Regions from separate parts of the Rhodobacter sp. P2_H5 genome, predicted to be linked through region 2. Evidence: riboswitches for the same ligand, from Rfam matches in the RefSeq annotation. Region 2 holds a riboswitch; the other holds the start of a gene.
What was found. Region 2 has a riboswitch for thiamine pyrophosphate ahead of thiC (phosphomethylpyrimidine synthase ThiC). Riboswitches for the same ligand answer to the same signal wherever they lie in the genome.
Positions count from the first base shown of each region.

Region 1: it holds a riboswitch for thiamine pyrophosphate, as region 2 does, so the genes downstream of both, thiB (thiamine ABC transporter substrate binding subunit) here and thiC (phosphomethylpyrimidine synthase ThiC) in region 2, are expected to answer to the same signal.

Region 1 is NZ_JBFUFS010000016.1:37,127-40,329, reverse strand. Features, by position in the region: gene aroC (chorismate synthase) at 1-168, opposite strand, end outside; gene AC1DVR_RS18280 (hypothetical protein) at 252-845, opposite strand; TPP riboswitch at 1,050-1,148, shown strand; gene thiB (thiamine ABC transporter substrate binding subunit) at 1,186-2,172, shown strand; gene AC1DVR_RS18270 (thiamine/thiamine pyrophosphate ABC transporter permease ThiP) at 2,148-3,203, shown strand, end outside.
Region 2 is NZ_JBFUFS010000006.1:143,969-147,171, forward strand. Features, by position in the region: gene thiC (phosphomethylpyrimidine synthase ThiC) at 1-1,220, opposite strand, end outside; TPP riboswitch at 1,343-1,465, opposite strand; gene AC1DVR_RS10305 (sugar-binding transcriptional regulator) at 1,533-2,525, opposite strand; gene AC1DVR_RS10310 (iron-containing alcohol dehydrogenase) at 2,699-3,203, shown strand, end outside.

The DNA of each region.
Region 1 (3,203 bases), on a different contig from region 2:
GGTGAATTTCGAGGTGCCGGGTTTCCGCGCATCCAGCCAGGGCTGCAGATCGGCCTCGCTCAGCGCGATACCGGGCGGGCAGCCATCCACCGTGGCCCCGATCGCCGGCCCATGGCTCTCCCCCCAGGTGGTGAAACGGAACACATGACCAAAGGTGTTAAGGCTCATCGGCGATCTCCTGTCTGCCGCACCCCCTTAAGACAATCCGGACGGCAGCAACAGAATTTTCGCAGAAAATTCGTGGCCCGCGCTCAGTCGGCCGTCATCGACAGGATCGCCGCCTTCTTCACCGTATCGGTCGGATAGGTGATCCTTGTCTGGATGCCAAAGCGCAGGTCGGGGAAATAGGTGAAATGCTGCACTGTCGGATAGGGCCCGCCGATATGCCCGACATCCAGCCCCATCGCCTGATAGCGGCAGGACCCGATCTTGACCGTCGCCACATTCCCTGCCGTCACATGCACCTTCTCGCGCCAGGCATCCGCCTTGGTGTCGCCGATCTTGGTCGTCGTGGCCCGCACGGCCGAGGTCCAGTCCATCGCCGCCGCAGGCTCCGGCACCCTGCGGATATAGGTATATTCCGATACCGTCGCACTGCCGTTCCTCGTGCTTTCGGTCTGATAGATCCCATAGGTCGCCTCGACATAGCGGGCGTAATTGCCGCCCGCATTGGTCTGCTCCAGCCTTATCACCTCATGCGCCTGGCGGTGCACGCTCCAGACCGAGCCATCGGTCAGCTTGACCGTGACGCCCTTGGCAAAGCTGAGGAAGTTCACACATTCCGCCTGCGCCGCGCCGGCAGCAGGTCCGATCATCAGGCACAAGGCCGCCACACGCAGGAACATGGTCATTCTCCCGAGGGGCCGTCCGCAGCCCCGATTCGCCAAACAAGGTTAACATCCCCTCATCGCCCCGCGCGTAGAGACGCAAGGAAGACAGAAGAAAGACGCGGGCAAGACCACGTCCTTGCCCGGAGTCTGTCAGCTTAACCCAGCGTTCTCAAGCCCTTGGCGTTTGTCCTTGCGCTTGCCCGCCGATGCCCTATTTTCACGCATACCTCGGGGTGGCCTCTGGCCTGAGATGCAGTTTGCGGACCCGTTGAACCTGACCCGGATCATACCGGCGGAGGGAAGGTAACGGCGATGCTCGCCCGCTCCATTCCCGCCCGTCGCAAATGGAGAGACCATGAAAAGCTTCCATCTTGCACTGGCGTTCCTGTCCCTTGGCCACATGGCCATGGCCGACACGCCCGTTCTGAACGTGCTGACCTATGACAGTTTCGCCGCCGAATGGGGCCCCGGCCCCGCCATCGCCAAGGGCTTCGAGGCGACCTGCGGCTGCACCGTCCATTACACCACCGCCGGCGACGGCGCCGCCGTCCTGTCGCGCCTGAAGATGGAAGGTGCCAAGTCCGAGGCCGACATCGTCCTCGGTCTCGACACCACCCTGACCGAATCCGCCCGCGCCACCGGCCTCTTCGCGCCGCTCGCCGCCCAGGCGCCCAACGATCTGCCGGTCCCCTATACCGACGCCAATTTCGAGCCCTTCGACTGGGGCTGGTTCGCCTTCGTCTATAACAAGACAAAAGTCGCCAACCCGCCGAAATCCCTCAAGGAACTCGCCGCGTCGAACCTGAAAATCGTGATCGAGGACCCGCGTTCCTCCACCCCCGGCCTCGGGTTGGTGATGTGGGTCAAGGCCGCTTACGGCGATCAGGCGGCGCAGGTCTGGAAGGATTTGGCGGACAATATCGTGACCGTCACCCCCGGCTGGGACGAGGCTTACGGCCTGTTCCTGAAGGGCGAGGCGGATATGGTCCTCTCCTACACCACCTCCCCCGCCTATCACCTGATCGCGGAAAAGGACGACAGCAAGGCCGCCGCCAGCTTTGACGAGGGCCATTACATGCAGGTCGAAGTGGCCGGAAAACTCGCCGCCTCCAAGCAGCAAGACCTCGCCGACAAGTTTCTCGCCTATCTCGCTGCGGATGAGGCACAATCCGTGATCCCCACCACCAACTGGATGTACCCGGCCAAGACCCCGGCGGCGGGCCTGCCCGCAGGTTATGAAACCCTGATCAAGCCCGCGAAATCCCTGCTCTTTTCCCCGGCCGAGGCTGAAGGCCTGCGCCAGGCGGCGGTGGAGGAATGGCAGACCGTCCTGTCCAAATAAGCGCTCTGGCGCTGGCGGCTTTGGTGGCGGTGCTGGTGCTGGGAACGGCACTGGCCCTGTTGCCACAATCCTCCGGCGCCGCATTGCGGAGCGCCGATTGGTCGGCGGTCCGCTTCACCCTGCTGCAAGCCCTTCTGTCGACAGGGTTTTCCTGCGCCCTTGCCGTACCAGTCGCCCGCGCCCTGATGCGGCGCAGCTTTCCGGGGCGCGGGGTGCTGATCCTTCTGATGGGCGCGCCCTTCCTGCTGCCGGTCATCGTGGCGGTCCTGGGGCTCTTGACCATCTATGGCCGCAGCGGCCTGCTCAACTGGGCGCTACAACTGGTGGGTCTGCCGCAGATCTCCATCTACGGGTTGAAGGGCGTCGTCCTCGCCCATGTGTTCTTCAACCTGCCGCTCGCCACCCGCATCCTGTTGAACGGCTGGCACGCCATCCCGGCGGAGCGGTTTCGCCTCGCCGAAACCCTCGGCCTGCCCTCCCCCTTCCGCCACATCGAATGGCCGATGCTGCGCGCCACCCTGCCGGGTGCGGCGCTGGCGATCTTTCTGGTCTGCCTGACCTCCTTCGTCGTGGCGCTGACGCTGGGCGGCGGCCCCCGCGCCACCACGCTGGAGCTTGCGATCTACCAGGCCCTCCGCTTCGACTTTGACCCCGGAAAAGCCGCCCTTCTGGCCGGCGTCCAGTTCGCCCTTTGCGCGGCGGCGGTCCTGCTGTCGGCCCGCTTCGCCCTGCCCTCGGGCCTTGGCGCGGGCCTGGACCGCCGGCTTGTCCTGCGGGCGCCCAGGGGCAGCAAGGGCTTGGACATGCTGATGATTTCCCTGGCTGCCCTGTTCCTGCTCCTCCCCCTCGTCGCCGTTCTGGCTGAGGGTCTGCCGACCCTGACCCGCCTGCCCGATGCGGTCTGGCTGGCAGCGCTTCGCTCGGTCTGGATGGCGGTGATTTCCGCCGCGCTTTCGGTCACAGCCGCTCTGACGCTGGCCAATGCCGTCGCCCGCAAGACGCTTTTCGCCCGCGCGATGGAGCTTTCGGCC
Region 2 (3,203 bases):
CCCGGCCCTTCGATCATCACCTGACAATCCTTGGCCCAGGCGATCTTGGTCAGTTCGCCCAGCGTCTCAAGCTCCGCAAACTGCGCCTGATCGTTGGCATCGGCGATCGAACCGGGGCGGAGGCCGTCACCCAGCGAGAAGCTGACGTCATAGGCGCGCATGATGTCGCAGATCTCGTCAAAGCGTTCATAGAGAAAGCTTTCGCGGTGGTGATGCAGGCACCACTTCGCCATGATCGAGCCGCCGCGGCTGACAATCCCGGTCACCCGCCGCGCCGTCATCGGGATCATGTGCAGCCGCACCCCGGCGTGGATGGTGAAGTAATCCACCCCCTGTTCGGCCTGTTCGATCAGCGTGTCGCGGTAGATTTCCCAGGTCAGATCCTCGGCCACGCCGCCGACCTTTTCCAGGGCTTGGTACAGCGGCACCGTGCCGATCGGCACCGGGGCGTTGCGGATGATCCAGTCGCGGATGTTGTGGATGTTGCGCCCGGTCGACAGGTCCATGACGGTATCCGCACCCCAGCGGATCGCCCAGACCATCTTCTCCACCTCCTCCTCCATCGAGGAAGTGACGGCGGAGTTGCCGATATTGGCGTTGATCTTCACCAGAAAGTTGCGGCCGATGATCATCGGCTCCAGCTCGCGGTGGTTGATGTTGGCTGGGATGATGGCGCGGCCTTCGGCGATTTCTCGGCGGACGAATTCGGGGGTGATGAGGTCGGGCAGATCGGCGCCAAAGGCTTCGCCATCGCGGGAATAGGCGGCGCTGCGGCCCTCGTTCTCGCGGATCGCGACGAACTCCATCTCCGGCGTGATGATGCCGGCGCGGGCATAGGCCAGTTGGGTGACGGCACGGCCTTGGGTGGCGCGCAGCGGATCGCGCTGGTGCGGGAAGGCGGGGGTCAGCCTGGCGCCCTCGACAAAGCCATTGTCGGCGGGCAGGACGGCGCGGGCCGGGTAGGGTTCCACATCGCCACGCTGGTGCAGCCAGAGGCCGCGCACGTCCGGCAGGCCCTTGGCGATTTCCACCGAGACGGCGGCATCGGTGTAAGGGCCTGAACTGTCGTAGACATTCAGCGGCGCTTCCCCGGTCACCGTGATCTGGCGCAGGGGTATGCGGATGTCATGCAGCGTGCCAGCGACATGGACTTTGGACGAGCCGGGCAGGGCGCCGGTCGTGATCTGGTGGGCTTTGGTCTGGGAAATAGGCTTGTTCATCTGGTCTCCTCTCGCGAAAAGACCCAAGTGAAACGAAGGCAGAAAGGGGCCATCAGGCCCGGCACGCAGATGCGCAAAGGGCCCAAGTGGCCCGAAAGGACCACCCCGTATAAGATTGGGGAGGGTTTGCCCTTCGGTCTTCCTACGCCAGTGTCAACTGGGTCAGGTTCAAAGGGTCGCTGCACCGGGGTTGCCCCCTAAATCAGCCTCTCAGTCCCTTGGGTGGGACTCCCCCGACGTGAGGCAAGGATATCCAAAGGCGCACCGCCGTCAATGCGGATCTTTCGGAAGGTCGTCACAGACCCGTTTCCGTCAGGAAATCTTGGCCAGAAGGGCGCGGGCGGTTTCCTCATCCGTCACCAGAACCGTCGCCAGCCGGGCGCGAATCATGCCGGCGATGGCGTCGACCTTGCCCAAGCCGCCGCCGACGCAAATCCGCTGCGGCACCCGCATCATGGTTTCGGCCGACATGGTGATGTGGCGGCTGTCGAACTCGCTAGTCACCAGCTGCCCCGCCGCATCGAAGAAATGCCCCGAGGCGAAGCCGACAGCCCCCAGATCGCGGTAGACCGCCAGCTGGTCCGGCGTCATGAAGCCGCCGGTGACCAGCAAGGTCTCGCCGGTCAGTTGCGTCACGCCGAAGAGGATCGTGGTGCAATGGCCCAGAAGGTCGAAATGCTCGCGGATCGCGGGCTCGGCCATCAGGATATCCTTGACCGCGGGGCTGGAGACCACGCCCGGCGCATGCAGGTTGACGCAGCGCGCATTGAGCCTTTCGGCGATGTTCGAGGTGCAGAAGACCGGCGAGAAATCCATCGTCGCCGCCGAACTGCCGGTCAGCTGCGCCACCGTGACATGCGGGCGGTGCAGCGTGGACAAGGCCTGCGACAGGGCCAGCACCGTGCGGCCCCAGGCGACGCCGATGATCTCGTCCTCCTTGATCCGGCTTTCCAGAAGCCGCGCACCCAGATGGCCGATCTGCTGCGACAGGGGCTGGGTCGAGGTGCCGGTGGGCAACACGAAGCACTCCTCCAACCCGATCTTGTCGCGCAATTCCAGGGCTAGGTTGGCACGGGCGATGCGGGAAGGGTCGATGGTGATCGTCACCACGCCCTCATCCCGCGCCTTTTGCAACAGGTTGAAAACCGAGGCGCGCGAGATGCCGAGCTGTTCGGCGATCTGCTCCTGTTTCAGGCCTTCCTCGTAATAAAGCCAGGCCGCCCACAGAACCTGATCGGTGCCAAATTGCATCGGCGGCACGCGGCGGGCGCTGGGCGATTTCGGCTCGGACACGGCAGGGGGCATCGCGGGGATTGGTCCTTGGTCTGGGATCTTTCTGTCATTGCAGGAAATCGCGGACAAATCCAGCCGTTCGAATTTGGCAAAATTCAGATGCCTGTGAAAAACGTCATTGACAGATGACAACGTATAGTGACATTTGTCAGTCATCGAGAGTCGATAAGCTTTGGGAGGAGCGCATGGACCACGAGGCAAGGGCGCAAAACGCCACGTCCACACGCGACTGGACCGCTCTGATCGACGAGGTCACTGCAGGCCGCTGGATCGACCCGGACACCGGAAAGCCGGCGGATGTGCCCTTCAAGACCATCGTGATCCACGACACGCTGGCCCAGGATGCGGCGGGTCTTCTGGCCCGGACGATGCCCGCCGAAAGCTATGGCGTGGTCTGTGACGAGAACACGGTGGACGTGATGGGCGCCGCTGTCGCAGCCCAGATCGGCCCGAAAGCGCGGCTGATCGTGCTGAACCACCCCCATGCCGATGCGCAGACGGTGCGCGCCCTGCAGGCTGAAACCAGGGGGATCGAGGCGCTGGTGGCGGTCGGCTCTGGCACCTTGAACGACCTCTGCAAGTTCGCGACCTTTGGCGACGGTCGGCAGTATTCGGTCTTTGGCACGGCGCCGTCGATGAACGGCTATACTTCGTCCACCGCCTCGATCACGCTGGATTCGGGTCTGAAGT